DNA from 3 places in the Limosilactobacillus oris genome. Region 3 is predicted to be linked to each of the others. Evidence: predicted binding sites of a transcription regulator. Region 3 holds the regulator's gene; each other region holds the start of a gene.

The links. The regulator LexA, encoded in region 3, represses DNA repair genes until DNA is damaged. The targets are predictions, from matches to a motif close to CNAACANNTGTTNG.
Region 1: the regulator LexA is predicted to act here: its motif matches at 6,795-6,808, upstream of N4599_RS08285 (Y-family DNA polymerase).
Region 2: the regulator LexA is predicted to act here: its motif matches at 911-924, upstream of uvrB (excinuclease ABC subunit UvrB).

What each region holds. Positions count from the first base shown of each region.
Region 1 covers NZ_CP104398.1:1,670,664-1,680,854, reverse strand. Annotated here, with positions in the region: partial or broken gene feoB (ferrous iron transport protein B) at 1-28, shown strand, start outside; gene N4599_RS08320 (hypothetical protein) at 42-215, shown strand; gene N4599_RS08315 (aldo/keto reductase) at 267-1,250, opposite strand; gene N4599_RS08310 (NAD-dependent protein deacylase) at 1,532-2,233, opposite strand; gene N4599_RS08305 (IpaB/EvcA family protein) at 2,238-3,197, opposite strand; gene N4599_RS08300 (hydroxymethylglutaryl-CoA reductase, degradative) at 3,202-4,455, opposite strand; gene N4599_RS08295 (Ppx/GppA family phosphatase) at 4,448-5,383, opposite strand; gene trpS (tryptophan--tRNA ligase) at 5,546-6,568, opposite strand; gene N4599_RS08285 (Y-family DNA polymerase) at 6,862-8,379, shown strand; gene N4599_RS08280 (YolD-like family protein) at 8,379-8,828, shown strand; partial or broken gene N4599_RS08275 (acyl-CoA dehydratase activase-related protein) at 8,869-10,191, opposite strand, start outside.
Region 2 covers NZ_CP104398.1:765,475-775,665, reverse strand. Annotated here, with positions in the region: gene N4599_RS04050 (phospho-sugar mutase) at 1-832, shown strand, start outside; gene uvrB (excinuclease ABC subunit UvrB) at 992-3,037, shown strand; gene uvrA (excinuclease ABC subunit UvrA) at 3,053-5,917, shown strand; gene N4599_RS04035 (PadR family transcriptional regulator) at 6,184-6,501, shown strand; gene N4599_RS04030 (DUF1700 domain-containing protein) at 6,501-7,112, shown strand; gene N4599_RS04025 (DUF4097 family beta strand repeat-containing protein) at 7,115-7,882, shown strand; gene N4599_RS04020 (2-thiouracil desulfurase family protein) at 7,966-8,481, shown strand; gene rapZ (RNase adapter RapZ) at 8,555-9,424, shown strand; gene N4599_RS04010 (gluconeogenesis factor YvcK family protein) at 9,442-10,191, shown strand, end outside.
Region 3 covers NZ_CP104398.1:102,795-112,985, reverse strand. Annotated here, with positions in the region: gene tsf (translation elongation factor Ts) at 1-247, opposite strand, end outside; gene rpsB (30S ribosomal protein S2) at 355-1,143, opposite strand; gene N4599_RS00645 (GIY-YIG nuclease family protein) at 1,314-1,619, opposite strand; gene N4599_RS00640 (tRNA1(Val) (adenine(37)-N6)-methyltransferase) at 1,606-2,367, opposite strand; gene N4599_RS00635 (lysophospholipid acyltransferase family protein) at 2,451-3,089, shown strand; gene N4599_RS00630 (YneF family protein) at 3,183-3,410, opposite strand; gene N4599_RS00625 (DUF896 domain-containing protein) at 3,485-3,736, opposite strand; gene lexA (transcriptional repressor LexA) at 4,056-4,679, shown strand; gene N4599_RS00615 (hydroxymethylglutaryl-CoA synthase) at 4,965-6,122, opposite strand; gene N4599_RS00610 (ribonuclease H family protein) at 6,126-6,854, opposite strand; tRNA gene N4599_RS00605 (tRNA-Ser) at 7,050-7,138, opposite strand; gene N4599_RS00600 (hypothetical protein) at 7,279-7,875, opposite strand; gene N4599_RS00595 (adenine phosphoribosyltransferase) at 7,949-8,467, opposite strand; gene recJ (single-stranded-DNA-specific exonuclease RecJ) at 8,485-10,191, opposite strand, start outside.

The DNA.
Region 1 (10,191 bases), 440 kb from region 3:
TTTCCAAATTGGCTTACTCATCTTTTAGGAGGCTTGCCTCAATGCAATTATTATTAAACCTATTAATCATCCTCGCAATTATCAGCTGGGCCGTCGTTATCATCATCCGGACTTTTCGCAAAGTGAAGGTCGGCGGCAAGTGCGCTGCCTGTGACTACGACTGCGCGGTCAAGAAGCTCAAAGACCAACATGACCGCCATTTATTGCAGCATTAGCAAAGACACCGGATAAATCCGCAGATTTATCCGGTGTCTTTTTACGTTATCCTAATCAGGGTCCTTTAACGACTTACCACTCTTGTTGGCCTTAAAATCCGCAAAGGCCGTCTCAATCGTCTGATACTCTTCGGCTGTTAGCTGAATGTTCATTGCCTGGGCATTGCTGATTACCTGGTCAGCCCGCTTGGCGCCCGGGATAACGGCAGTAATCAGCTGATTCTGCAGGTACCAAGCCAAAATCGTCTGGGCAACCGTTGCTCCGTGCCGGTCAGCAATCGGCCGGACCTGGTCAACTGCCGCAAGAATTTTACCATAGCGGGGCTGCTTGAAGTCGGCAATCTGACTCCGGATATCGTCCGCCGGGAAACTGACGTCCTGAACATACTTCCCGGTTAATAGTCCTGAAGCTAACGGGAAGTAAGGAACAAAGCTAATCTGGTGGTCCCGAAGGTAGTCCAGCATTCCCTCCGTCAAATGATCCTGGTGGAGCAGACTGAATTCATCTTCTACTACGTCCACGTAGCCATCCGCATTGGCCTCCTTGATTTGGTCCAGGTTAAAGTTCGAGATCCCGATCGCACGAATCTTGCCGGCTTCACGCAGACGTTGCAAGGCACCAACCGCTTCAGCCTTCGGCGTATCATGGTCAGGGAAATGGAGATAGTAAATGTCAATATAGTCCACCCCAAGGCGTTTCAAGCTCTGGTCGACCTGCTGGGTTATGAAGTCAGGGTCGTTGCGGATAACTTCCCGTCCGGTCGAAAAGTCATGGGCCCCCTTCGTTGCAATCACCAGCTCTTCCCGCCGGTGGTCCTTGACTACCTGTCCCACGAGCTGTTCCGAGTGCCCCAGGCCGTAGACATAGGCCGTGTCCAAGAGGTTGATTCCGTTAGCGATAGCGGCGTCAACGAGCTTGCGCCCCGCCCCATCATCCAGGCCAGGGAAAAGGTTGTAGCCCCCGACCGCATTCGTTCCTAAGCCAAGCGGGTTCGCCACCACGGCCGACTTGCCGAATTGTACTGCCTTTACCATATTAGTACCTCCTTAACTAGAAAACGTTTTCATTTCATGGTGTAATTATAGCGTGAACTGACCACGCTGAGAAGCAGCAAGGATTAATTTAATAAAAAATAAAGGGAGCGTGACAGAAGTCATTTATGACTTCGTCTTCACGCCCCCGCAAGCACAAAGAGGGCTTCAGAGTTCGGCTTTGCCGAGCACTGAAGCCCCTTTGTGTACTGCGCTGTTCGCTTTTTATTAAAGTAATTGGGCTTATGTCACAGCCCCTTTATTTTTAGCGAAAGTAATCGCTTCTATTTAACTTTTAATTCCGCAAAGAACTTCGTCGCGTCCTCCTGCACCATCTCAAAGTCAAAAGAGAAGTGTAGCTCTTGACGGTTAATTGCGACCACCTTTGCGTTTGGATTCCGGTATTCGAGCAGGCCGGCAAAAGGGTAAACCTTCATCGAGGTGCCGACAATTACCACCAGGTCTGCCGCTTGCATGGCCTTGACCGCGTTAATGATGTTTTGCTGCTTGATCCCCTCGTCGTAGAGGACAATGTCAGGACGCAAGGGACCGCCATCCTTAGCGTGAATCCGGCTCTTGAGGTAGTCTGCTACCGGAACGGTCTCCCCGCACTTCTCACAGTAAACGTGGTAAAGATTACCATGAAAGTCAATCAAGTGCTTGGTCCCCGTCTCTTCGTAGAGGTTGTCAATATTCTGGGTAATTACTGTTGCCCGATCCTGCTGGGTCAGTGCCGCCTGCTTTTCGTGAATAACGTTGGGTTTGGCATCCGGAAAGTACAAATTCTTTTTGCAAAATTCATAGAAGCCGTCCGGATCACTGGCAAAGTAGCGGTGGCTGAGGTAATACTCCGCGTTCCGGTTTTGGGTGTATAGGCCGTTCGCTGAACGAAAGTCCGGAATTCCTGAGGCAGTCGACACCCCAGCTCCGGTTAGGAAGACAATGTGTTTGGCATCATCAAAGGCCGTTTGAATCGTCGTTTCCATCAAATCACTTCCTTACGATGTACGGAATACTGTGCTCTTCCAAAAACTTCTTGACTGGCTGGGCATAAATGCGTTTGAATTCTTCCGGTGATTCCGGGTTGGGCGCCGGCATCGTGAAGGAGTTCTGCCCATCACTCCGCCGAATGCCAACGTAAGCCCGCTTGCTGGTTCCCCGTTCCTTCATGTCGGAGTGGTAGATTTCAAAGACCTGGCGCAGGCTCAACCGCAACTGCCGGTCGCTCAGAACTGGTGACAGGGTCGTGTACTCGTTGTTATGGAGGGCCGGCAGTCCCCAGTCCTGCATCTGCTGGTCAAAGAGGGAATAGATTTTCACGATTGACCGGCGCATGTCAAACGGCGATTGAATCGGCTTGGCCGCAATTTCCCGATAAATTTTCTGGGCCGCCGCCAGGGCCGTGGGGTACTTCTCTTGCAGTGCCGCCTCGTATTGAGAGAAGTGGTCGCCATAAAAGACTAACGCATCCAGGAGGGTCAGTAAGCGAAGAGTCTTTTCCTCGTCGTCCGCACCGCCCTCGGGCGTCAGCGTGTGCTCAATCCCCCTGAGGTATTCTGCCTCCACCTGGTCATTGATCAGGCCGTGCTTCCGCTGCTCAGCCACTACCACCCGGTGAATAGCAACGTTATAGAGGTCAGTCGACATAATCATCATCTGCTCATCCAACTGCTGATCCCCCAACGAAAGCTGGAAGAAAATCTGTGGGAAGCCCCGCAGCAGCATCAGGAGGTGGAGCAGCTCATGGGAAGCCGTGTAGTTTGGTTCTGTCAGATCGGTGACGATAATAAACAAGCCGCCGGGCAAAGTCTTTTGGGTTGCCTGGTCGTGCCGAACGTAGCCGGACTTTTCACCATGAAACTGAACAAACACGCTGCCTTCAGGATAAAGGTCGTTAACCTGCTTTAGTAGCTCCTGGTTGGCCGCGTTTAACTTGATTTCTTCGCTCATGCCATTAATCCTTTCTAATCTCGTCTAATAATTGTTTAGCAAGTGACTGATCCACGTGCTTTCGCTGGGTCAGCATTTTTACTAGCACGGGAACTTCAGCGGAACTAGCACCGACACTGATGGCTAGGGACCGGTACTGTAACTTCATGTGCCCGGCCTGAATGCCAGAACTTGCCAGCGCCCGGAGCGCAGCCAGGTTCTGGGCCAAACCAACACTGGCAGTTACCGCCGCTAGTTCTTCGGCCGTTTGAATACCGCTGATCTGGTAGTTGGCCTTGGTCAGCGGGTTCAGGCCAATTGAGCCCCCTACCACGCCGACCGGCAACGGGAGCGTCAGGTGGCCCACCAGTTGACCTTCAGCCAGCTGCCAGGTACTCAGTCCATGGTACTGGCCGTCACGGCTAGCATAGGCATGGGCGCCCGCTTCGATAGCCCGCCAGTCGTTGCCGCTGGCAAGCATTACCGCGTCAATTCCGTTCATAATGCCCTTATTATGGGTTGCCGCACGGTAGGGGTCGGCCTGGGCCAGGTCACTAAGGGCCGCGATTCGTTCCGCCACCTTCTGACCCGCCATCGTCTTGGTCGCTAGGTTGGCAAAATCAATCCGGCAGTCGACCGCTTGCAAGCTCTCCGTGGCGTAGTTGCTCAAGATGGCCGTCAACACGTTAAAGCCCTGCTGACGCAAATAGTGGCCGACCGCTTCTGCCATCGTATTAACACTGTTAGCCCCCATTGCTTGGCAGACATCAACCAGTAAATCCACGCTGATGAAACCGCCCGGCGTCCGCAAACGAAGCTCCTTTGCTCCGCCACCACGCCGCTGCATCGACGGGTGGGCTGCGTTAGCCACCGCCAACAGCTCGTCCTGGTGGGCGTGTAGCCAGTCCAAGAGCGTTGCCCGTTCATTTACCGGCGCCTGGAGGACCACCTGCCCGACCAACAGCCGCCGTTGTCGGGGAGCGGTAAAGCCCCCACTCCGGGCCACACGCTGGGCACCATTGCTGGCCGCCGCGATTACCGAGGGCTCCTCGATTGCCATTGGTACCTGGTAATGGCGACCATTCACCAGGAGGTTAAGTGCTAATCCCTCTGGGACCGGATAATCTGTCAGGTAGTTTTCCACCAGCTGGTTGCCGAGCGCTGAGGCGTTAGTAGTCAAAAGCGCCGTGACCGACGAAGGCAGGCGGAGCGCTTGGGCTAACCGCTCCCGCCGCTCGGCCGCGGTCAATTTATAAAAGCCGTGCTGCCAATCATTCATGATGCTGCTTCCTTTGGTTGACATATTCGGTAATGATCCCTTCCCGAACACCACTCTCAGAGAAGATCACCCGGCCATCACTGTTCCGTTCGAGGAGGCTGATCAACGGGAGCATCCCCCCAACGATAATGTCGGCCCGCTCCGGTTCTAAGCCGGGCATCTTCTTGCGCTGGGCCAGGTTACGGTTCAGCAATTCCCGGTAGGTCGCGTAAACCGCGCGCGAACTCAACTGGTAACCGTGAATCGACCGTCGATGGTGACGGTGGTGGTAGGACCAGGCCATCCGGGCCAGGGTCCGGTTAGCCCCGCCCAAGAGAACAATCGGGCACCGAGTCGCGTACCGCAGCCAGGGAATCTTCTTTAACCGGTCACTCATTGCTACCTGGGCCCGGAAAAGGTCCGCTGACCGTACGTAGCCATTTAAGTGAAACTGTTCGGATAGGTTGACTGCCCCTACCGGGATTGAAATCATGTTCCGAGCCCGGCGCTGTTGCACCAGGACCAGTTCGCAACTCGCGCCACCAACATCTAAAATCAAACAGTGGTTTAGCTTCAGGGTCCGCACTACCCCTAAGTAATCGTAATAGGCCTCTTTTTTACCCGACAGGACCTGGAGCTGGATGCCAACTTCCCGTTCAACCCGCTCAAGGAACTCCTGACGGTTACGGGCCTGGCGAACCGCCGCCGTAGTAATTGCCCGGACCTTGACACCGGGAACACTTTGGTAGAGCTGCTTAAAGCGTTTGAGGGCTTCGATTGTCCGCTGCATTGCGGGCTCCTGGAGCATTTTCTCACGGCCCATGCCCTCTGATAACCGGGTATTTTCCTTTACCCGCTTAATTTCCCGAAACCGGCCATCCGGAGCCACTTCTGTGATTGCCATGCGCGCCGAGTTAGAGCCGAGGTCAACAATTGCGAGGTTTTCCACTATTTTCACCTCCGCTACTTCAATTTAATTCTAAAAAACTATCCCCTTTATGTTACCATGTTCCGTTCCGTGAAACACTAATTGTTCCCGGCATCACGAAATTTTATTTGACCTAAAAACCGACTCCCGTGGACAACGGGAGCCGGCAACTTTAATTTGAAATTAACCGAAGTAGTTGATGCCGATGGCGTCGCGGACTTCTTTCAGTGTCTGGTTAGCGACCTCATTGGCCCGGGCAGAGCCTTCCTGAAGGATTTGATCCACGTAGTCAATGTTAGCGGCGTACTGTTCCCGCCGTTCCCGGATTGGCTTTAATTCCGCCTGGAGGACATCATTTAAGTAGCGCTTGATCTTCACGTCGCCAAGGCCACCTGCCTGGTACTGTTCCTTGAGCTTAGCCACCTGTTCCTTATCCGGGTCGAAGATGTCCAGGTAGGTGAAGACCGTGTTGCCTTCCACGTGACCCGGGTCGGAAACCTTAATGTGGGTCGGGTCGGTGTACATTGACATGACCTTCTTCTGGATGATGTCTTCATCGTCCGACAAGTAGATGGCGTTCCCCAACGACTTGCTCATCTTGGCGTTGCCATCGAGGCCCGGAATCCGCCCTTCACCCTTTGGCGGGAAGACACCCTCGGGCTCTACCAGGATATCCTGCTGGTAAATCCGGTTAAAGGTCCGAACGATTTCCCGGGTCTGTTCCAGCATCGGCTCCTGGTCATCGCCGACCGGGACCGTGTCAGCTTTAAAGGCCGTGATATCGGCCGCTTGGCTGACCGGGTAGATTAAGAAACCCGCCGGGACACTTTCGCCAAACTTTTTCTGCTGGATTTCCGTCTTGACAGTCGGGTTCCGCTTCAGCCGGGAAACGGTCACCAGGTTCAGGTAGTGCATCGTCAGCTCACTGAGGGCTGGAATCTGGGATTGGACGAAAATGGTCGACTGCTGTGGGTCAATTCCCACCGCCAGGTAATCCAAAGCCACTTCATGCAGGGAGCGGCGGATTTTCTCCGGATCACGAGCGTTATCAGTTAGGGCCTGCTGGTCGGCAATCATGATATAGGTATCATACTTACCGGTGTTCTGCAAAGCCACCCGGTTCTTTAAGGAACCAACATAGTGACCGATATGCAGCTTCCCCGTTGGCCGATCGCCTGTTAAAATTACGTGTTTCTTTTCCGTCATCGTCATTTCCTCCTTAACTAAAAGCGCCCCATTAGCCGTGAAACTAATAGGACGCTTACGCGCGGTGCCACCTAAATTGCAATTGCTTGCCGCTTTAATTACTATTCAAAAGATAAAACCCAGTTCGCACCCCGGGGACCTTTTCACCTGCCGTCCCTCGCTAAAACTCGTGCTACTTAATGCTTATATTTTAGCCGCTTCTCGGCAAAAAGGCAAGTCAGCGGCACAAACACTTGTTCCCGTCGGTGGTTTTTCGTATAATGTATAGGTGAAATCATGAAAGGAGGAGTCCTATCGTGGCCCGGACATACTTAGCGATTGATCTCAAATCATTTTACGCCTCCGCCGAGTGCGCGGCGCACCATCTGAACCCCCTGACTACCAACCTAGTAGTAGCAGATGAATCCCGCACGAGCAAAACCATCTGCCTGGCCGTTTCCCCAGCCCTCAAACGCTTCGGGGTCCCCGGCCGGCCCCGGCTTTTTGAGGTCGAGCAAATCGTCGAACGGTTGAACCGGGAGCGGGCTAAGCAGGCGCCCGACCACCGTCTGACCAAGTTTAAGTCGGTCTACCGGCCCCAGCTGCTTCGCAACCCCCGCTTGCAGATCGGCTTTAAGATTGTTCCACCCCGGATGACCTTCTACCTGCAAAAGAGCGCTGAGATTTACGAAATTTACCTGCGCTACCTGCCGCCGGAGATGATTCATCCCTACTCGATCGATGAGGTCTTGATGGACGTCACGGACTACTTGCAGGAGCACCATGTTTCCGCCCACGCCCTCGCTAAGGAAATCATCCAGACAATCCAGCTCGAGACCAAAATCACCGCCACGGCCGGGATCGGTACTAACCTCTACCTGGCTAAAGTAGCGATGGACATCGTCGCCAAGCGGATCCCGGCTGATGAAGACGGCGTCCGGATTGCGCAAATGGACGAATCATCATACCGCCGTTACCTCTGGGCCCACGAACCGCTGACCGACTTCTGGCGGATCGGCCGGGGTTACGCCAAGCGGTTGAATAAGCTCGGCCTGCACACGATGGGTGATGTTGCCCGGTGCTCGCTTGGCAAACTCTCAGACCCCTTAAACGAGGAGGTCCTCTACCGGGAGTTCGGCAAGAATGCCGAACTAATCATCGACCACGCCTGGGGTTATGAGTCCGCCACAATGGCTGACATCAAAAACTACCGTTCCGACCACCATGGCATCTACTCCAGCATCGTCCTCCCCAAGCCTTACCAGTACCAGGAAGGACGGCTGGTTGTCCGGGAAATGGTTGACATGCTCAGCCTCCAGATGGTCAAGCGGGACCTGGTCGCGGACCGTTTTTCGCTCACCATCAACTACGACGTCCAGAGCCTCCACCAGGGCCGCAGTTTCCACGGGGCCACCGTCACCGACTTTTATGGTCGGGAGGTTCCGCACCCGGCACACGACGCCTTTAGTCTTCCCTTACCGACTGCTTCCCCTCGTGAACTAACCAGCCACTTTCTAACTTCCTTCCAAGGCAAGGTCAACCCGGACCTCCTCATCCGCCGCGTGACCGTGACGGCCAACAACCTCGTTAAACAGGCGGTGGCAGCGCAAATGACCCACAGCGAACAGCTCGACCTCTTCACTAATCCCCATCAGCACGTTGCCGAGGCAGTCGCCAAACAGGAACAGCGGCAGCGGGATCAGCAGGTGCAGAAGATGATCCTGCGCTTGCAAGACCAGTTCGGGAAGAACTCAATCATTCGGGCGGCCGACTTGAAGGACGGTGCTGTCGCCAGGAAACGCAACAAGGAGATTGGAGGCCACCAGGCATAATGGACCAGCAGCAATGGGAAGCAGAACAAAAGCAATTTAACGATACGAGCCGCTACCAGGATATTATGGACGTTCCCCGCCACGTCTCCCGGGCCCACCTGCCAATGCCCCAGGTCGACCGGGCCGGTCAGTTCGCCCCCTTCGCCGCCCTGACCGGCTATAAGGAGCTCCTTGATAAGACGGCAAAACGCTACGCTAACAAGGATTACCTGAGTCGTTCCCAACTAGCGGCCCTCACCAAGAAAATCCAAGCCCTGGCAGCCCAACGTCCCTGGCCGCAAGTAAAGCTGACCTACTTTAACGGTGCCAGCGGCTACTATGAAAGCTACACCGGCCAGCTGGTTGCCGTTGACTGGCGCCGGCAGCGGCTTCGTTTTCGCGATGGCAAGTCCGTGGTCATCCGCAATTTGAAGGAAATTAGGAAAAGCAAAACGCCGAAAAAACGATGACTAAGACCGTTTTTCGGCGTTTTCGCTACCCTACAACCATTCAGCTTTGCTTGACACTCTCCTGAGCCAGCCCTTTCTTGGCAGTTGCCATCATCAAGCGAATCCGGTTCAGCTGGTTAACCACCGACGCACCGGGATCGTAGTCAATCGGCATCAGGTTGGCGCCCTTATACTCACGGCGCAGCTCCTTGAGCATCCCCTTGCCGACGATGTGGTTCGGCAGACAACCAAACGGCTGCATGCAGACGATGTTGTTAACACCGGAGCGGAGGAGTTCCACCATTTCTGCCGGCAGGAACCAGCCCTCCCCGGTCATGTTACCGAGCGACAGTACCGGCTCGGCCCCGGCGACGACATCTTCCCACGGCGTAATCCCTTCGAACCGGTCTGAAGCCCGCAGCGCCTCATCCATTGGCTTCTCGGCCTGCCGAATCAGCTTCAGCAGGACCTCCGCAAAGATTTCCGAGCTCTTTTTGGCGCCCAGGTGGCGGTGACGGTAGACCTGGTTATAGAGGGAGTAGTTCATGAAGCCCACGATGTCGGGAACCACCGTTTCGGCCCCCTCGGCTTCGATGGTCCCGACAATGTCGTTATTGGTAATCGGCGAATATTTAACGAGAATTTCACCGACAACGCCGACCTTTGGCTTGACCACGGCACGTTGCGGAACCGTGTCAAAGTCATGGACAATTGCCGCCACGTTGCGTTTAAACTCCTTGAAACTGCCATTCTCAACGTTGGGCCGGACCCGTTTAAGCCAGTCCTCATACAGGGCGTTGACCTGGCCCTTCTCCACCTCGTAGGGCCGGGTATGGTAAACCAGTCTTTCAAAGAGGTCTTCGTACAGGAAGGCAATTGAGACCCGCTTAACCAGTGGCAGGGTAAAGGTAAAGCCCGGTGTTGTCTCGACCCCCTGGTTGCCGAGCGAGATTGAAACTACCGGAACCTGACCAAAGCCGGCGTCCTTCAAGGCCTTTCGAATCAGCGGCACATAGTTGGTTGCCCGGCAGCCGCCCCCGGTTTGGCTCATCATCACCGCGGTATGGTCGAGGTCGTACTTCCCGCTTTGCAGGGCCTCAACCATTTGCCCAATCGAAATAATTGCCGGGTAACAGGCATCGTTGTTGACGAAGCGGGTGCCCACGTCGACCGAGCGCCGGTCCTGGATTGGCAAGTTGACCACGTTGTAGCCGGAAGCCCGCAGTGCTACGTCCACTAGCTTGTGCTGGTGGATTGGCGACAGCATCGGCAGAAGCAGGGTGTACTTTTGCCTCTTCATTTCTTTCGTAAATTTGACCGGTGCCGGATTATCGTAGAGCTTTTCCGGCCGGACTTGCTTCTCAGTTCGTTCTTTGATGGCCGC
Region 2 (10,191 bases), 660 kb from region 3:
TCTGATTGCGACCGACCCAGACGCGGACCGACTGGGTTGTGCCGTTCGCCAGCCAGACGGCGAATACCAGCTGCTGACGGGAAACCAGATTGCCACGATTATGCTGTCCTACATCCTGGAAGCCCGGAAGCAGACGGGGACCCTGCCAAAGAATGCGGCGGCTGTTAAGTCAATCGTTTCCACCAACTTTGCGGCTAAGGTTGCCGAGAGCTATGGTGTCGATATGATTAACGTCCTGACCGGTTTCAAGTGGATTGCGGACCAGATTCACCAGTACGAAACTGGCAAGGCTGACCACACCTTCATGTTTGGCTTTGAGGAAAGCTACGGCTACCTGATTAAGCCATTCGTTCGGGACAAGGACGCCATCCAGTCACTGACCCTGCTGGCAGAAGTTGCTGCTTACTACCGGAGCCGTGACATGACCCTGTACGATGGCTTGCAGGAACTCTTTAAGAAGTACGGCTACTTCCGTGAAAAGACGATTGCCAAGACTTACGCCGGGGTCGACGGTCCTGCTAAGATTCAGAACTTAATGAAGAAGTTCCGGGAAGAAGCTCCAGCTGACTTTGCTGGTCACAAAGTGGCAGTCACCGAAGACTTCTCCAAGGGCACCAAGACGACCGCTGATGGTCAGGTCAGTGAGTTGGGGATTCCAGAATCCAACGTCCTCCGCTATGTCTTGGACGACGAAACTTGGATTGCTATTCGCCCATCCGGAACTGAACCAAAGCTGAAGTTCTACATCGGCACCAGCGCTGGCTCACTGGACAAGGCCAATGCTAAACTGGCCGACTTTGAAAAGGCACTGCAAGCATTTGCCGAAGAATAAATTAATTTGAAATCAAATGGGGCTGTGAGGTGGCTGAAACCACGTCGCGGCTCCTTTTATAATGGTCAGATTATTAGACGAATGCATGTTTGCATGATACACTAAAATGTGTCTAAATTAGCGGTATGGCGCCGCAATAAGCAACGGGAGGAACAGCTTGTGATTTATCGTCAAGCAGACCGAAAATTTGACCTAGTTTCTGATTACCAGCCGACCGGGGACCAACCGGAGGCCATTAACCAGCTGACCAAGGGGATTGAAAATGGTGATAAGGCCCAGATCTTGCTGGGGGCCACTGGGACCGGGAAGACTTTTACCATTTCTAATGTCATCGCAAACGTCAATAAACCGACCCTCATCTTGTCACATAACAAGACACTGGCAGGGCAGCTGTACGGCGAAATGAAGAAGTTCTTCCCCCACAATGCCGTCGAATACTTCGTCTCCTACTATGACTACTACCAGCCGGAAGCCTACGTCCCATCGAGCGACACCTACATCGAAAAGGACGCCTCCATTAATGATGAAATTGATAAACTGCGAAACGCCGCCACGACAGCCCTATTAGAGCGCAACGATGTGATCGTGGTTGCCTCGGTGTCCAGCATTTTCGGCTTAGGGAACCCGAATGAGTACCAAAATAGCGTCATCTCTTTGCACGTCGGCCAGGAAATCGACCGGGACTTCCTGCTGCGGCAATTAGTGACCATCCAGTACGACCGGAACGACATTGACTTCCAGCGGGGCCGGTTCCGGGTACACGGTGACGTGGTGGAAATCTTTCCTGCTTCCCACAGTGAAACCGCACTCCGGATTGAGTTCTTTGGGGATGAAATTGACCGGATCCGGGAAGTCGACGCCCTGACCGGCGAAGTGAAGGGCGACCGGGAGGAAGTTTCGATCTTCCCTGCCACCCACTTCATGACCAACGAGGACATTATGGACGTAGCCCTGCCGGAAATCGAGCAGGATATGAAAAAACAGGTCAAGAAGTTTACCGACGAGGGAAAGTTGCTGGAAGCAGAACGCCTCCAGCAGCGGACAACCTACGACATCGAGATGATGCGGGAGATGGGTTATACCAACGGGATTGAAAACTATTCCCGTTACATGGACCGCCGGAAACCAGGCGAACCACCGTACACCCTGTTGGACTTCTTCCCGAAGGACTACCTGCTGGTGGTTGACGAATCGCACCAGACGATGCCCCAGGTACGGGGGATGTACAACGGTGACCGGGCTCGGAAGCAAATGCTGATTGACTACGGCTTCCGGTTGCCGAGTGCCCTCGATAACCGGCCGCTGAAACTGAATGAGTTTGAGCAGCACGTCGATCAGGTCGTCTACATGTCGGCCACCCCGGGTCCTTACGAGCAGGAGCAGACCGACCACGTGGCTCAGCAGATCATCCGGCCGACCGGTTTGCTTGATCCGACGATTGAAGTCCGGCCAGTAATGGGACAAATCGATAACCTGGTCGGTGAAATTAATAAGCGGATTGAGCGGCACGAACGGGTCTTTGTGACGACTCTGACCAAGAAGATGTCGGAGGACTTGACCGATTACTTAAAGGACCTCGGTCTCAAGGTCAAGTACCTCCACAGTGATATTAAGACCCTAGAGCGGACGCAGATTATCCGTGACCTGCGGCTGGGGAAGTTTGACGTCCTTGTTGGGATCAACCTGCTCCGGGAAGGGCTAGACGTGCCGGAAGTTTCCCTGGTGGCAATCCTCGATGCCGATAAGGAGGGCTTCTTGCGCAACGAGCGCTCACTAATCCAAACGATTGGACGGGCGGCCCGGAATGAGCACGGGGCGGTCATTATGTATGCCGACGAGGTTACGGAGTCGATGCAAAAGGCGATTGACGAAACGAAGCGGCGGCGGTCAATCCAGATGAAGTACAATGAGGACCACCACATCACGCCCCACACAATCGTTAAACCGATCCAGGAAGCCATTTCGGCGACGAAGGAAACGGCCGATACTGGCGAGCAGGCAGACAGCACGGAATTTACCACGAAGGACTTTGCCAAGCTGTCTAAGTATGCGCAGGCGAACATGGTCGATGAGCTGACCGAGCAGATGCGAGCGGCGGCTAAGCGGCTCGACTTTGAACAAGCGGCCACCCTTCGTGATACTGTTATGGAATTGAAGGCGCAAATGACCGGCAAGAAGACCAAGCCGGGACGGAAAGTGAAGTAGAGGAGGGATAATCCGTTGGCAAACGATAAGATTATTATTCACGGGGCTCGGGCCCACAACTTAAAAAATATCGATGTTAAGATTCCCAAGAACAAACTGGTGGTTATCACCGGCCTGTCCGGGTCCGGAAAGAGTTCACTGGCTTTTGACACCCTGTATGCCGAGGGACAACGCCGTTATGTGGAAAGCCTCTCTGCCTATGCCCGGCAGTTCTTAGGCCAGATGGACAAGCCCGATGTTGACTCCATCGACGGCCTGTCTCCGGCAATTTCCATCGACCAGAAGACGACCTCGCATAATCCGCGGTCGACGGTGGGAACTGTCACGGAAATCAATGACTTCCTCCGGCTACTGTGGGCCCGGGTCGGCACACCAATCTGTCCAAACGACCACATCCCGATTACCAGCCAGTCGCCGGACCAGATGGTCGACCGGGTGCTGGAATTGCCCGAGCGGACCCGGCTGCAGATTCTGTCGCCAGTCGTCCGTTCAAAGAAGGGGACCCAAAAGAAGGTTCTGGCAACGATTAAACGGGAGGGCTTTGTCCGGGTCCAGGTGGATGGTGAAACCTACGACCTCGATGAAGTTCCGGAGCTAAACAAGAATCAGGAACACACGATTAATGTGGTTATTGACCGGATTATCGTCAAGGAGGGGGTTCGGTCCCGGCTCTTTGACTCCTTTGAAGCGGCCCTCCGCCTTAGCGATGGCTACGCAATTGCCGACGTGATCGGCGGCGAGCCAATTCCCTTCTCCGAAAAGTACGCCTGCCCAATCTGTGGCTTCACGGTCGGCGAACTGGAACCGCGGCTCTTTTCTTTCAACGCACCGATGGGGGCTTGTCCGGTCTGTGAGGGCCTGGGTTCCAAGCTGGAAGTCGACGTTGACCTTGTAGTGCCCGACCGCAGCAAGACCTTGCGTGACGGGGCGATGGCACCCTGGAACCCGATCTCGTCCCAGTACTACCCACAACTCCTAGAACAGTTCTGCCAGTCAGTCGGTATCGACATGGACACGCCGTTCAATAAGTTGCCGAAGAAGCAGCAACAGCTGGTCCTCTACGGCAATGGCGACCAGACTTTCCACTTCCACTACGAAAATGACTTTGGCGGCGTGCGGGACGTCGACGTACCCTTTGAGGGGGTCGTCAACAACGTTAAGCGGCGTTACCAGGAAACCAATTCTGACTTCACCCGGGAGCAGATGCGCAAGTACATGACCGAATTGCCGTGTCCAGCCTGCCACGGCTACCGGCTGAATGAGCGGGCACTGGCTGTAAAAATCTCTGGTCAAAACATCGGCCAGGTATCTGACCTGTCCATCAGTGATGCCATTGACTTCTTCAAGCAGGTACAGCTGTCCGAGCAAAACGAGCAGATTGCCCGGCCAATCCTCAAGGAAATCCTCGACCGGCTGACCTTTATGAAGAATGTTGGGGTCGAGTACCTGACGCTGAGTCGGTCGGCCCGGACCCTGTCCGGTGGGGAAGCCCAGCGAATCCGGCTGGCAACCCAAATTGGTTCTAACCTTTCAGGGGTGATGTACGTCCTTGATGAACCATCGATTGGGCTCCACCAGCGGGATAATGACCGTTTGATCTCGTCGCTCAAGGCAATGCGGGACCTCGGCAACACTCTGATCGTGGTGGAACACGATGAAGATACCATGCGGGCCGCCGATTACATCATTGATATTGGTCCTGGCGCCGGCGAGAATGGTGGTCAGGTGATGGCTGCCGGCACACCGAAGCAGGTGATGCGGTCCCGGAAGTCGCTGACTGGTCAGTACCTTTCTGGTAAAAAGTTTATCCCGGTTCCGGCAGAACGGCGGTCCGGGAATGGCAAACACATTGTAGTTAAGGGGGCCGCGGCGAATAACCTGAAGCAGATTGACGTCGAATTTCCACTTGGCAAGTTTATCTGCGTGACCGGGGTTTCTGGTTCCGGCAAGTCGACCCTGGTCAACCTGATTCTCAAACGAATTTTGGCCCAGAAGCTCAACAATAATTCTGCCAAGCCGGGAAAGTATGCTTCCATCAGCGGGGTCAAGAATATCGAAAAAGTCATCGACATTGACCAGTCACCGATTGGCCGGACACCGCGCAGTAACCCGGCCACCTACACCGGGGTCTTTGACGATATTCGGGAGCTCTTCGCCCAGACTAACCAAGCTAAGGTGCGGGGCTATACCAAGGGCCGCTTCAGCTTCAACGTTAAGGGCGGCCGCTGTGAGGCCTGTCATGGGGACGGGATTCTTAAAATTGAGATGAACTTCCTGCCCGACGTGTATGTCCCGTGTGAGGTTTGCCACGGGACCCGCTACAATTCGGAGACCCTCGAAGTGGAATACAAGGGCAAGAACATCGCGGAAGTCTTGAACATGACCGTCTCGGAGGCTCTGAAATTCTTCAGTGCCATTCCAAAGATCCGGCGGAAACTCCAGACAATCGAAGACGTGGGCCTCGGCTATGTTCACCTGGGGCAGCCGGCGACGACCCTGTCTGGTGGGGAAGCCCAGCGGATGAAGCTAGCGTCTGAACTGCACCGTCAGTCCCACGGGAAGAGCTTCTATATCCTGGATGAACCGACGACGGGGCTGCATATGGACGACATCAAGCGGCTCCTCGGCGTCCTCCAACGCCTGGTCGATGCTGGCAACACCGTCCTGGTGATTGAACACGACCTGGACGTGGTGAAGTCTGCCGACTGGCTGATCGACCTGGGACCCGAAGGCGGGGATGCTGGCGGAAACGTTGTGGCGACGGGAACACCAGAAGAAGTCGCCCAAGTCAAGGAAAGCTATACCGGCCGGTACCTGAAGGAGATGTTGGACCGGGACCAACAATGGGCGGCAGACCGGGCTGCTAAGAAGAATAAGTAGATAGTCAAAACAGCTAGGAGTAACCTCAGTTTCTTAACTGTTTTATAGATAATAATGCCTCAGCGCAGTAGCTGGCTGGTAGTTCAAACGCTGATAAATCAGCATTTGACCAACCTAGCCACCCTTGCGGAGGTTCGAAGACAAACACCGAAAATCTGCCAGCCGATTTTCGGTGTTTTTTCTCACTCTCTTAAATTAAATAGTATTATATTTACATTTAATATTATACAAGATATAATATAGTTGAATTAAGTGAGGTGAACAGGATGAAAATACAAATCACAGCAGAGCTGCTCGATGGGGTGGTGTTAGCGATTCTTAAACAGGATGACTACTATGGCTATGCACTGACCCAGCGTGTGCAGTCGGTTATTGATATTTCGGAGTCGACAATGTATCCGGTCCTGCGCCGTTTGAAGAAGAGCGGGGACCTCACGACCTATGACAAACCGTACCAGGGCCGTAACCGGCGTTACTATCAGCTCACGGCAGCTGGTGAGCAGCGCCTAACGGAAATTTTGTCACTTTGGGAGCAGTATAAGGGGAACCTGGACCGAATTTTTTATCAGCGAGGTGAGAAATAATGAATGCACGAGAGAAATACATCCAAGAATTAGAAAAATATTTAGTTACTTTGCCGGCAGCGGAGCGCGCGGATGCTGTTGACTTTTACAACGAGTTTATCGAAGACGCTCACTACGATACGCGGGAGCAAATTGTCGCTGAGTTAGGAACGCCGCGGCAGCTTAGCCATCAAATTTTGGCGGACTACTCGATTAAGGCTAATGAGAAGGACGGCGGGGCAGGGAAACCAGCCTCGACCAAGTCCAGCTGGCGGGTATTTTGGCTAGTCCTGATTGCCATCGTGACCTCGCCAATTACCCTGGTCCTCAGTGTCGTAGCGTTCGGGATCTTAATTGCGGCCTTGGGGGTTGCCATCGGGATTATTGTTGGCCTGCTCGGCGTGATCGTAGGGCTGCTGGTGACGGCGGGAGCGATGCTGTACCTGGGCTTTGGCCTGCTGGTGGCGGCACCGATGACCGGGATTTTCTACCTGGGAATCGGCCTGGCAGTGCTGGGGGGCTTCCTGATTTTTATTCCGTTAGGCTATTGGATTATCCGCCTGTTGGCACAAGGAATCGCGAACCTTTCTAAGTTTCTCTATCAAAAACTCCAGGAAAGGAGGACAAAGTAACCATGAAGAAGTTATTTAAAATTAGTCTGGGGCTCTTAATCGTTGGCCTGATTCTGACCGCAATCGGCTTCTGGGGCCATGGCGCCCGCGACGTCCACTTTGCCGGCCCCAAACCAGTAATTACCAAGAACGTCAGCAAGAGTTTAGTGACGAACCAGCACTTTGACCGCCTGGACATTAACGCCACTACGGCGGATATCAGGGTTAGGACCGGTCGTGAGTTCAAGATGAGCTATCAGGGAAGCAGTGCTTTGCAACCGAAAGCAGCCATTACCGACCAATTGGTGACGGTTAAGCAAATGCAGACCGTTTACGGGACTATCTGGGGAAGCAATAGCAGTGCGGATGTAATTACGATTACCGTCCCGAAAGGAACCAAGCTCGCCGGAACGATTAAGACGACTAGCGGCGACGTCACGGTTAACGGGGTCGACCTCACTGGAGTAACGATTGACGCTCAGGACGGGGATGTCGACTTGCGGGATTTGACGGTCGAAGGCGGCAAGGCCCGGTTGGAGTCTGGGGACTTTACCAGTCGAAACGTTACCTTCCGGGGTAGCTACTTTGTAAACAACAGCGACGGCGACAATGAAGTCGTTGACGCGCGCGTCGATGGCTACTTCCTGAAGACGACAGACGGTGATAACGAAATTGACGGCGCCGACCATGACAGCGGCCAACAGTCAGCCAATGAGAATGCTGCGAACCTCCTCCACCTGACGAGCGAAGACGGCGATAACACGATTAAGAATATTCAAGCAGTTGAATAAGTCCATGGCGGTTGCCGGGAAAACTTCCCGGGTCGCCTTTTTGCTGTCGTGGTAAGATGGGAACAGAAAGGCGGCGGTTGCTGATGATTTTATTAAGTTCCTGTTTAGCAGGTTTCAACGTTCGTTACGATGGTGGCAATGCCCGGCGGCCACTGGCGGTCAAACTTCTGGCAGTTGAGGCTGCCATCACGGTTTGCCCGGAAATTATGGCGGGTTTTGATACCCCGCGGGAACCCGCGGAAATCCAGGGAGGAACGGGGGCAGATGCCCTGGCAGGCCGGGCGCGGGTGATAACCAAATCCGGAGCTGATGTGACAGCCAACTATCTGATGGCGGCGCGGCAGGTCCTCGCGATTGCCCAGAAACACCAGGTGACAGTGGCCTACCTGAAACAAAAGAGTCCGGCCTGCGGAAGCAAGGTAATCTATGATGGTAACTTTGCTGGTCAACGGATAGTCGGGCAGGGGGTGACGGCCGCCCTCCTGCAGCAACACGGGATCCGAGTTTTTGGCGACGAAGAGCTGACTAAAGAGCACGTCGCGCCCTTTTTATCACCGGCAGTGGTCAAGTTATTAGACAGGCACAATCTTGTGGAATGATTGCGGGAAAAAGACACGCCCGGCATAGTTGTGGTACAATGTTAAAAAAGTTGTCTGAGAAGGAGAATTGGTGATGACGGAAAAAATGAAAGTGGTAATTATCACCGGCATGAGCGGGGCCGGGAAAACCCTCGCGGTCCACAGTTTTGAAGATTTGGGCTATTTTGTGATTGATAATATGCTCCCCAACTTAGCGGAGAAGTTTGTCGACGTCATTGAGGAGTCCGGTGAATTTAAGAAGATCGCGATGGTGATGGACTTACGGTCGCGGGGCTTCTATGACCAGGTCCTGCCGACTCTGCATAAACTAAAGGAACGCGCGGACCTTGACGTCAAACTGCTCTTCTTAGACGCAAATAACGTCAAACTGGTTTCCCGCTATAAGGAAACCCGCCGCCTGCACCCATTGGCACGGCAGGGCCGGATCCTGGACGGGGTGGAAATGGAACGGCAATTGTTGAGTGAACTGAAGAGCCGGGCGGATGTGATCATTGACACCACCGATTTGACCCCCCGGAACCTCAAGTTGCGGATTGATAAGCTCTTTAGCAATGGCGAAGAAAGCAACTTCTTTGTTGAGGTAATGTCCTTTGGCTTTAAGTACGGCCTCCCCCTGGATGCCGACATCGTAATGGACGTCCGCTTTCTCCCCAACCCCTTCTACCTGCCCAAACTAAAGCACCTGACCGGAAATGATGCGGCGGTGCAGGAGTACGTTATGAAGAGCACGGCGGCGCAAGAGTTTTACGCTCACCTGCGGTCGTTGTTGGAAAACGCCCTGCCTGGTTATATCAAGGAGGGCAAGAGCAGCTTGACGGTAGCAATTGGCTGCACGGGTGGACAGCACCGGTCGGTAACGATTGCCAACAAGCTGGCCGCGGGGCTTAAAAAGGATGGTTATAAGGTTAATCTTTACCACCGTGACATCAGCAAGGCGCAGTAAGAGGGGAGTGAACGTGGATGATGCATAAGCCGAAAATAGTTGTTATCGGTGGTGGGACTGGCCTGCCAGTCGTTCTCCGGGGGCTTCGTGACCAGGATGCCGACGTGACGGCAGTCGTGACGGTTGCTGATGACGGCGGCTCGTCGGGAATCCTGCGAAATTACATTAACGTGGTGCCGCCGGGTGACATTCGTAATGTCCTGGTGGCCTTATCAGAAATGTCACCATTAGAATTAGATGTCTTTCAGTACCGTTTCAAGAGTTCGGACCAGTTTTTCGCAGGACACGCTATCGGCAACCTGATTATTTCAGCCTTGTCTGAAATGCGTGGCGGAATTTTCCCAGCGGTCCAGGAACTCTCCCAGATGATGAAAATCCGCGGCCATGTGTACCCGGTCGCTAACGAACCACTGACCCTCAACGCGGAATTTACTGATGGGTCAACAATTAGCGGGGAAGCTGAAATTACGGCGGCTCACCAGCGAATCAAGCGGGTCTGGGTAACATCAGCAGACGGGGCGGATGGTGACCAGATCCAGCCGGTACCGGAAGTCCTTCAGGCAATCAGGGCGGCTGATCAGATTGTGATCGGCCCCGGAAGCCTCTTTACCAGTATCCTGCCGAATTTAATGATTAAAGCGGTCCGAGACGCGGTATGTAAAAGCAAGGCGGAAGTTATCTACATTTGCAACATCATGACCCAAAAGGGCGAGACCGACCACTTTACCGATGCCGACCACGTGCGCGTTCTCAACAGCCACCTGGGA
Region 3 (10,191 bases):
CGAAGTCCGTTTCGGAGTTCAATTCAACGATGGCTGCAGTATTACCATTAACGGCAATTTCTGCTAACCCTTCGGCAGCAACCCGGTCGCTCTTCTTGGCAGCCTTGGCGATTCCCTTTTCACGAAGGTAATCCATGGCCTTGTCCATGTCACCATCGCTGGCAACTAAGGCCTTCTTAGCATCCATAATGCCGGCACCGGACTTCTTACGTAATTGCATAACTTGAGCAGCTTTGATTTCAGCCATTACTAACTCTCTCCTTTAATTTTAAGATCTTTGCTAAAAAAGGGCTGTTTGTACTTAGGGCCACAATGGTCCATAACACAAAACAGCCCAAGTATTAATCGGTTATATTACTTGCCTTCAACACTGTTCTTCAGGTTCTTCAATGAATCTTCACTAACAGTTTCTTCTTCGGCGTTTTCGTCGGCAGCAGCTTCTGCTTGTTGAGCATCATCTTGACCCTGCTTACCTTCGACAATTGCATCTGCCATCTTGGAAGTGATCAGACGAACGGCACGGATAGCGTCATCGTTTGAAGGGATAACGTAGTCAATGTCGTCTGGGTCGGTGTTGGTGTCAACCATTGCAACGATTGGAATGTGCAGCTTTTGAGCTTCCTTAACCGCAATTTGTTCCTTGTGAGGGTCAACGATGAACAGAACATCCGGGATCCGTGGCATGTCTTCGATCCCACCGAGGAACCGTTCCAACTTTTCGCGTTGCTTAGTTAAAACAGCAACTTCCTTCTTAGGAAGGACATCGAAAGTCCCGTCTTCAGCCATCTTCTTCAATTCCTTCAGACGAGCAATCCGGGATTGGATTGTCTTCCAGTTGGTCAGGGTACCACCTAACCAACGGTGGTTAACGTAGTATTGACCAGCACGAGTGGCTTCTTCTTCGATTGAGTCTTGAGCTTGCTTCTTGGTACCAACAAAGAGAACCACACCGCCATCAGCAGCAACATTCTTCATGTAGTCGTAAGCAGTATCAATCAGCTTAACAGTCTTCTGTAAGTCGATGATGTAGATACCGTTACGTTCAGTGAAGATGTATTCTTCCATCTTTGGGTTCCAACGACGAGTCTGGTGACCGAAGTGAACACCAGCTTCAAGCAATTGCTTCATAGTAACAACAGACATTAGTGTTATACCTCCAAAATGTTTTTTCCTCCCCGGGCGTCAGCTAAGTGCGGAACCTGACAAAAGTTAGGCACATCCCCACTTATCGGCACGGGTGTGTTATATGTTATTAAACACCGAATAATAGTATACAAAAAAGCCCCGTACTTGACAAGTCTTTCAGCCACTAATCAGTTAAATTTCCGTGACCGCACGAAGGAAGCCAGGTTGACCCCGTGGTGCGACAGGTAAAGCAGTTTCTTTTGCCGGGACTGGTGTTTGAAGTGGTATTCTGCACTGAGTGCGTCGTGCTTGCTACTAAAGCGCTCGCTATAAACCAGCCGCAACGGGTGGCGGGATTTGACCTTCGTATACTTGGCTCCTCGAAACTCCTGGTGGGCAGCAAATCGGCGGGCTACATTATCGGTAAAGCCACAATAAAGGCTGTCATCGGCGCAGTAGAGAACGTAGATATAGTAATCTTTACTCTTCTCCATACAACAGCTTCCTCACTTCCGACTGGTAATTTCCTGCCGCATCGTTGACCGTCAATGGTGGGACAACCTTCAAGCCCCCAGCCTTGCCGTCCTTAATAACTTCAATCAGCACCATGTTAGCCTCCCGCCCTGGCTTAGGATAAATTAAACGGAGACGTTTCGGCACCAGCCGGTTTTGCTGGAGGACCGTTAAAATTTCCGTTAGCCGGTCCGGCCGGTGAACCAGGTAACCGTGGCCGTTCATTTTTAGCAGGCCGCTCATCTGCCGGGCAACGGTCACCAAGTTGGTTTTAAGTTCGTGTCGGGCAATTGCCAAGTACTGGTTGGGATTCTTCTGGCTCTTTGCGGTCACCGGAAAATACGGCGGGTTACACAGCACCACATCGGCGGAGTCCTTCGGAATTACAGAAAAAACATCCGCAATATCCAGGTTGAGAACCTGGTACCGCTCCGCCAGGCCGTTTAATTCGATGCTCCGGCGAGCCATATCCGCAATCCGCGGTTGCAGTTCCACTTCGGTAAACTGCCCGCCCAACTTATCATGTAAAAACAAGCCAATTGCTGCGTTGCCGGCACAGAGGTCAACCGTCCGCAGCCGTTGCCGTTGGTTGGGGCGAACAAAGTCAGCGAGCAGGACCGCGTCCAGTGAAAAGGCAAAGCAGCTCGGGCTCTGAATTAACCGCACATCATTACTGTATAGCTGATCGATTCGCTCATCGTCTTTCAATAGGTTAGCCTGGTTTTTCATGACACTTTTCGCCCTCCACTTGCATGTTGCGTTATTTTTCGTCATACTTTACAAAGAAATTAAAAAGATTGGAAGAAATCGCTATGCTTTACACCGTCTTAGTAAAAATCGTTAGCCCATTTTTAACCCTCATTAACGGGCGGGCTAAAATATACAACCGAGAAAACCTTCCGGAAGGAAATTACATCATCGTCGCCCCACACCGGACCTGGATGGACCCGATCCTCATCGCAATCGCAGTTTGGCCCAAGAAGTTCAGCTTCATGGCCAAAAAAGAGCTCTTTAAGAATCCGCTAGCGGCCAAGTTCCTGCGGGCGCTCAATGCCTATCCGGTAGACCGAAAACACCCGGGCCCATCAGCCATCAAGCAACCGGTCAAGCTGTTGCGTCAGTCGGACCTCTCGACCATCATTTTCCCGAGCGGCTCCCGCTATTCAGCGAAGCTCAAGGGTGGGGCGACCCTGATTGCCAAGTTGGCAAACGTCCCGCTCGTGCCGGCTGTCTACCAGGGACCACTCTCGTTCGGTAAGCTCTTTACCCGGCAACCCCGGCAGATTGCATTTGGTAAGCCAATCGTCGTCGACCGCAAGACCAAGCTGGACGAAAAGTATCAAGCCCAGCTAGAAGCGCAAATGCAAGCCGCGTTCGACCAGCTCGATCAGCAAATCAACCCGGATTTCAAATACGTCATGCCCCCCAAGCCAAAGAACGACGACTTCTAACCCCATATATAATAGCGCAGTATACAAACGGCCTCCAACGCTCGGCAAAGTCGAACGCTGGAGGCCTGCTTTTAGTTATGGGACAGGTCAAAATTACTTAGTGTTAGCTTTTTTAGCCTGGGCCTTCATCGATTGCATCATTTGGTGCAACTTCCGGCTGGATGGTTTCTGACCCATTTGGAGCATCATCGTCCGCAGCATTTCCTCAGAAATCGGTGGATTGTTGCGAAGGTAATTTTCCATGTACTTACGAGCACCAAAGAAGCCGACCAGCAGACCGACTAATAGGGCTAAAATGGCCCATACAATTGTTGTCGCCACGAGTATTTCCCCCTTTGCATAGTTACTTGTTCATATTACACGAATGTTAATAAATTGAAAAGAGCTAATCCAATTTAATCATCACGCAGGCCCTTTTTACGTTGAACTTCCCGGACTTTTTCCGGAGTAACTTCATTGCCCTCTTTATCATAGATACGCATCATTTCAATGTTACTACGCATCATTTCCCGGAAGTTTTTAATGTATTCCCGGCGAAGACGCTCACGTTCACGTGTTTCCGCCTCGGTTAACCCTTCTTTTTTATTTTTGTGAGCCAGTTCATTGATCCGTTTCAATAACTTTTCTTGTTCTGCGGATTCAGCCATAATTTTTACCCTCCAATCGTAATTCAGTTAAATGAAAATTATCCAGCAACCTGGTCGGCTTTAACATGGGGTGAAATCCCCCTGGTTTAAAAATAACAGTGTTGCAGCGCAAACTCGCAGCCAGGTTGCCCAAAATAGACTTGCTGCATGTCGCAACCATTCTTGCAAAGGCAGCTACGACGAACTAAACAGGCTGGTTCTAGCACACTCTCATTTTAAGTTAATGTCAAAGTTTGTCAATTGCGAACGTGTGTTTGAAGTTCGGCACAAACTATGATATTCTTTATTATAATACTATTTTTAATGAGGTGTTGGCATAATGAAGCCAGTAAAAAATAAACAATTAGCGGTCCTCAATTATATTCACAAAGCAGTGACCGAACACGGCTACCCACCGACCGTGCGTGAAATTTGCAGTGCGGTCGGTCTTTCGTCCACGTCGACGGTTCATGGACACATCAACCGCCTAATCGAGGGCGGTTTCCTCCAAAAAGACCCCTCCAAGCCCCGGGCACTGGAAATTACGCCCAAGGGGTTCGACCTTCTCGGCGTAAAGCCCCTGCAGACAAAGATTCCCTTGCTAGGGGTGGTTACCGCCGGACAGCCAATTCTGGCCGTGGAGGACGCCACCGACTACTTCCCCATCCCACCATCGATTCAGGATAATAACGACCTGTACATGCTGACCATTCGGGGAACCAGTATGATTAAGGCGGGAATCCTTAACGGCGACCAGGTGATCGTCCGGAAACAGTCAACCGCCAAAAACGGTGATATTGTCATTGCCATGAACGAGGACAACGAGGCCACCTGCAAGCGGTTCTTCAAGGAAAAAGACCGCTTCCGTCTCCAACCGGAAAATGATACGATGGACCCCATTTATCTTAAGAATGTTAGAATCCTCGGCCGGGTCGTTGGCCTTTTCCGGGATAACATTTTTTAAACACCTCAAAAGACGGGGGAAAATAGGGAATAACCTCCTTGCCTGACATGAATGACTAGCGTCCGGCGGCAAATTACCTACCTTGACAAAGTCAGCCTGGAGGTTTGCCACGTGACCTTTGTAATTATTGAAAACTAGCACGAGGCTGGTGAGAAAGCAACCTTTTCTCCCAGCCTCATTGTTATTTTTAAAACTAATTTGCAACTAGCCGCTCAGGCAAAAGCAAACGGCTGGGTTTGATTTTCCAACCAAACGCAACCGTTTTATCCCTCTCCTATTTTTTGCTTAGTTAGCCCGATATTGGCGCTGGTGATCCTTTTGCCCGGCCAGCACAAAGGGTGCGGAGTCGCCTTCTGTACTAAAATTAACGTCTTCCGCAGTCATCCCCAGCTGCTGGTTGAAAAGACGCTCATATTCAGCAACAGAAACTTGCTGGCGGTCCCGCAAGGCTGAGCTAAGTGGTAATACATAATCAGCAAAGTCGGGCTGTAAAATTCCAGTAAAGAATTCTCCCTCCGCTCCCGAACCATAACTAAACAGTCCAAGCCGGTCGCCAGCCTGGGCTTCACCGTTTTGGAGGTAGGACATTAAGGCCAGATATAATGAACCGGTGTATAAGTTGCCGACCTGGCGGCAGGCTGCCTGACTGGCTGCTAGTGCCCGGCGAAAGCGCTCAGCAGTTGCATCCGCCCGGTCGCCTAACACTGCCTCTAAGGCCTTCTTGCCCATTTTCGTAAACGGCAGGTGGAAAAGCAATGCGCTAAAGTCAGCAAGCGGACGGCCGGTTAGTTGCTGATACCTAGTTAGGACTTCCCGGAAGCAGTCGATGTAGACACTAGTCGAATACTTCCCGTCAACGAAGGCTTCGGTAGCGTATAGTGGCCGCCAGAAGTCCATAATGTCCTTCGTCAGGCTGACGCTGGTGTCCTCAATTGCCAGGACCCGTGGGTTTTGACTCACTATCATCGCTACCGCACCGGCCCCCTGGGTTACCTCGCCTGGTGTATTTAACCCATAACGGGCAATGTCAGCCGCAATGACCAGCACTTCTTCCTGCGGGTTCAAGGCCACAATTCCCCGTGCAAACTGCAAACCCGCGGTGGCCGAGTAACAGGCTTCCTTTAATTCTACTGTGCGCACGAAGTCCCCTAGTCCCAGCAGCTGCTTTACGTAAATCGCCGCGGCCTTCGAGTTATCAATGCCTGATTCCGTAGCTACAATCACGGTCGAAATGCGTTTGGCGATTGCTGGCGTAAGCAGCTTTTGAGCAGCAGCGGCGGCAAGCGTTACGATATCCTGAGTTGGCGGGACAACCGCTTGCAGGTCCTGGCCAATTCCGATTGTGTACTTGTCAGGGTCAACCTTGCGGGCAGCTGCTAGTTCCCGCAGGTCCATGTACTTATCCGTAGTTGCAAAAGCGAGCTTATCAATTCCAATCTTCATTCCCTATTCTCCCATCTTGTCCATCGTGGTGTTTAATAATTCATCAACTATGTTATTCCCGAGGTTATCAGCGTGGCCCTTGGTCCACTTAAAGTGAAGGTGCGTAAACTGGGGAAGGATTTTCAGCAATTCCTGCCAGAGCGCCTTGTTGGCGACCGGCTTACCGGTAGAAGTTTTCCAGTCCCGCCGCTGCCAGCCGTAGAGCCAGCCCCTAGTAATGGGATCCAAGACATAGTGTGAATCCAGGGTCGCACTAATCAGCTCATCTTGCCAGTGGTGTGCCTTAATCGTCTGAAGTGCCGTTAACAGGGCCGTCAGTTCCATCTTATTGTTGGTTGCCCCAAACTCGCCGTCGGTTCCGGTGTACTGGTGACCCCGGCGTTCAATCAGGTACGCCCAGGCAGCCTTATCGTCATTTTTGACGTGCTGACCAAGCTGGTTCCCGTGATTGCGAGAACCACCGTCTGTATAGAGCAAAATTGTCGGCCGGCTGATAGTGGCAGGAGCCTGCTGGGCAAACGAATGCTCGTCCAGTTTTAATTGCAGCTGCTTATTACCCCGGTGTGGTTGCGATTCCTGGTCGGAGTGCAACCAGTTCTCAGCCGCCGGACGGTCAACGAATGAACGATACACCGCCCCGGGAAAGCCGATGACCATTTTTTGACACTCCGGCCAACTGGTATAAATGCCTGTTTGCCGTCCCTTTTTTACCGCATAATACTTTCTTGTCATACTTCTTAATTCCTTTATTCTTCACTAGCCATTTTAAATATTATACTATCGAAACCAGGCCGAGTTAACTTTCACGCCAATACCAGCAAACGGATACCATGAGCTAAGATTAAGAAACCGGCTAGAACGATGATGCTTCAACGCCCTAGCCGGTTACACGTTTTAAGTTTAACCGTGGTTAAACGGTAGTAAAAAAGGAGAGTACAGGATTTGAACCTGCGCGCCCGCTCAACACGGGTTCGCCGGATTTCGAGTCCGGTGCATTACCACTCTGCCAACTCTCCATTAAATTTCCAACTTCTATACTATACCAAAAATTCCCCTAATAGTAAACTCAAAAGTTAACTCTGCCAATTCGAACTAAAATAACAGAATAAAACGTCTTCACAGTTCGCCTGGATAGAACTGTGAAGACGTTGACTTTTTACTTCTGGTTAGCAATATCGTAAGTTGTCTGGCCGTTCTTTGCGGTGTACACTGCTTGGCTGGTCTTATCTGGATTAACAATGCTGATGGAGTAATCCCCGTTCAGGGCCTTAGAAACCTGTTCCGAGTTCTTCTTGATTGAATCAGTTAAGTTCGACCAGCCAATCTGGCTAGCCTGGCTGGGATCCTGAACCAGTGCCTGGATTGCTTTCACGGTATTATCATCCGTTGGCTTGACAACGTAAGTGTTGTCCTCCTCCCGAAATTCAACCGTTCCCAACTTCGAATAGCCCTTTTGCAATTGTCGCAAAACAGACATCTGCTGGTTCTGGCCGTTAGCCGCCCCGTTAATCCCGCTAAGGGCGTTCGAAAAACTACTACTCTGCACCTGCTGTGATGAGCTCGTACTAGAGCTGCCTGACTGCGAGCTCCTATTCCAGTACGGCAAATTGATGGCCCCATAAACGACCGCAATCAAGCTTAAAACAACGATAATCGTCCCCGACTTCCATTCACGGTACCGCTGCCAGGAATTGGTCAAATAAAACGCGCCGAGGATTAACGTCAAGCCGGCAAAAATTACTAAAATTAACATTACAAAACTCCTTTAATCAATCAGGTCAGCTATTTAACTTAAAAAAGGCTGAGTTACTCCTCAGCCCCAATTATTAAAACTCCATCAACGCCTTGACATCGTAATCCTTAATCTTTTCCCGACCGTTTAAGTCTTTCAACTCGATCAAGAAGGCGCAACCGACCACAATACCGCCCATCTTTTCAACCATTTCAATTGTCGCGGAGATGGTCCCACCGGTTGCCAACAGGTCATCAACGACCAGGACCCGTTGACCAGGCTTAATGGAATCTTCCTCCATCTGCAGGGTTGCAGTGCTGTACTCTAAAGTGTAGCTCGCACTAATTGCCTTGCGGGGGAGCTTCCCCTTCTTCCGTGCTGGCGCAAAGCCGACACCTAATTCGCGGGCAATCGGGCACCCGACAATAAAGCCACGGGCTTCAGGGCCCACTACCATATCGACATTCTTATTTTTAGCGTAATCAACCAACTCATCAGTTGCCTGCTTATAAGCCTCACCATTCGCCATTAATGGCAGAATGTCCCGAAAAATAATCCCCTTCTCCGGGTAATCAGGAATACTGGCAACGTATTTATAAAGGTCTAAAGTCATACCAGAAATTTTCTCCTTTAATTCTTCTTCAGGCACTGGCTGACCCATTCAGCCACCGTCCCCGCATCACTAAACAGCAGCGTCTGTTCAGCTTGATATTGAGCTAATCGCGCTTGATAGTGATCCGTTTGTTTTAAATCGGTTTTCTGAACGTCAGCAACCAGGTTTAAAACACTATCCTTTATTGTAACAAATCCTGCTTCAGAAAACACACTTATCATCAAATTTAAGCGGACTTCATTGATTCTTAAATACCGACTAACAGCAGACCGTTGTTGCGGCCACTGTATGCTGGCCTGCTGGGCGAGGAAGCGGTACAGACTGGCAAAGTCCGTCCGTGTGGGCAAGCCCGCCAAATAAATACTATTAGCCTCGTAGAGCAGGAGACGGATGATCGCCGGCGCAGCACTATCATTGGCGAAGAGTGCTTTAAAAGCAGCTAAGTCGGCCGGACAATCAACCACCGTCAGCCGCTCATTGGCGAAGTCAATTTTCCCCGCCTCCACCGGCGAAATTGCAGTCCCCGCTGGAAGGTGAGGAGCAATGTTTTGACGCAAGCGGTCACTATAAACCAGGTAATAGCCCGGCATCTCAAAATGGTGGGGTGTTAAATGGTTCGTTCGCCGATCCAAGATAACCGTTCCCGTTATTTGAATATCCTCCAGCATCAACTGAACCTGACGCTTGCCCTGCCACTCATTAATACTCAGTTTTGCAACCATGTCCACCGTGGTCCCCTGCCCAGCCAGTAGCGGTGCCAAGTTGCCCTGGTTAAAGGCCACCACCGCCAACTGGGGGCTGAGGTTAAATTTAAGGTGGCTATTATCCTTCCCCATCGTCTTCACATTCGTTGGCTGGACATCACGGAACAGGAAGACGGGCTGATCATTTCCTGGTCCAAACGGTCCCAGCTGTTGAAGCTGCTGATAAAGTTGCTCCGTCACATCGCCAACCGCTAACCCAGTTGCAACTGCCAGCGGCTGCTTCTGCTTACCCGTAAAGCCCTGCTCAGCTGCTTCCGCCACTAAGGCCTCCTGTAAAGCTTCTAACTGCTCCTCAGGCAGGGACAAGCCACAGGCGGCCGGGTGCCCACCAAACGCGGTGAACAAGTCCCGGTGCTGATCCAATGCCTGAAAAAGGTTGAAGCCGGGCAAACTCCGCCCCGAGGCCTTGGCAACTTCTTCGTCTTCATTAATTCCGGCAACAATTGTCGGCTTGCCGGTATCGTCCATGATTCGGCTAGCCACGATTCCCAGCACTCCTTGGTGCCAACCATGCCCTGCCAACATGAGTACCGGGCGCTGCTGGTTAGCAGGACTTAAAGCCTGTTTTTTAGCAGCGATCATAATATCATCAACTAGCTGCCGGCGTTCTTGGTTAGCAGCTTCCACCTGCTCGGCTAGTTCACGGCCCCGATTTTCATCCAGGGTCGTCAGCAATTCCACACCAGCATTAGCATTTGCCACCCGTCCAAGGGCATTTAAACGCGGAGCGATGGTAAAACCAATTTCCTGGTCCGTTAGCTGGCTTTCGTTAGCGCCGGCCAAGCTGATCAGTGCGTGGAGACCCGGCCGCATCCCCTGCCGCAACTCTTGAATCCCCAGCGAAATCAAAGCACGGTTTTCATCCGTAACACTAACCACATCTGCGATTTCCCCGATGGCCAGCAGGTCCAACATCTCCTCGGGAAATTCCTCCTGAAGAGCCCAGACAAGTTTAAACGC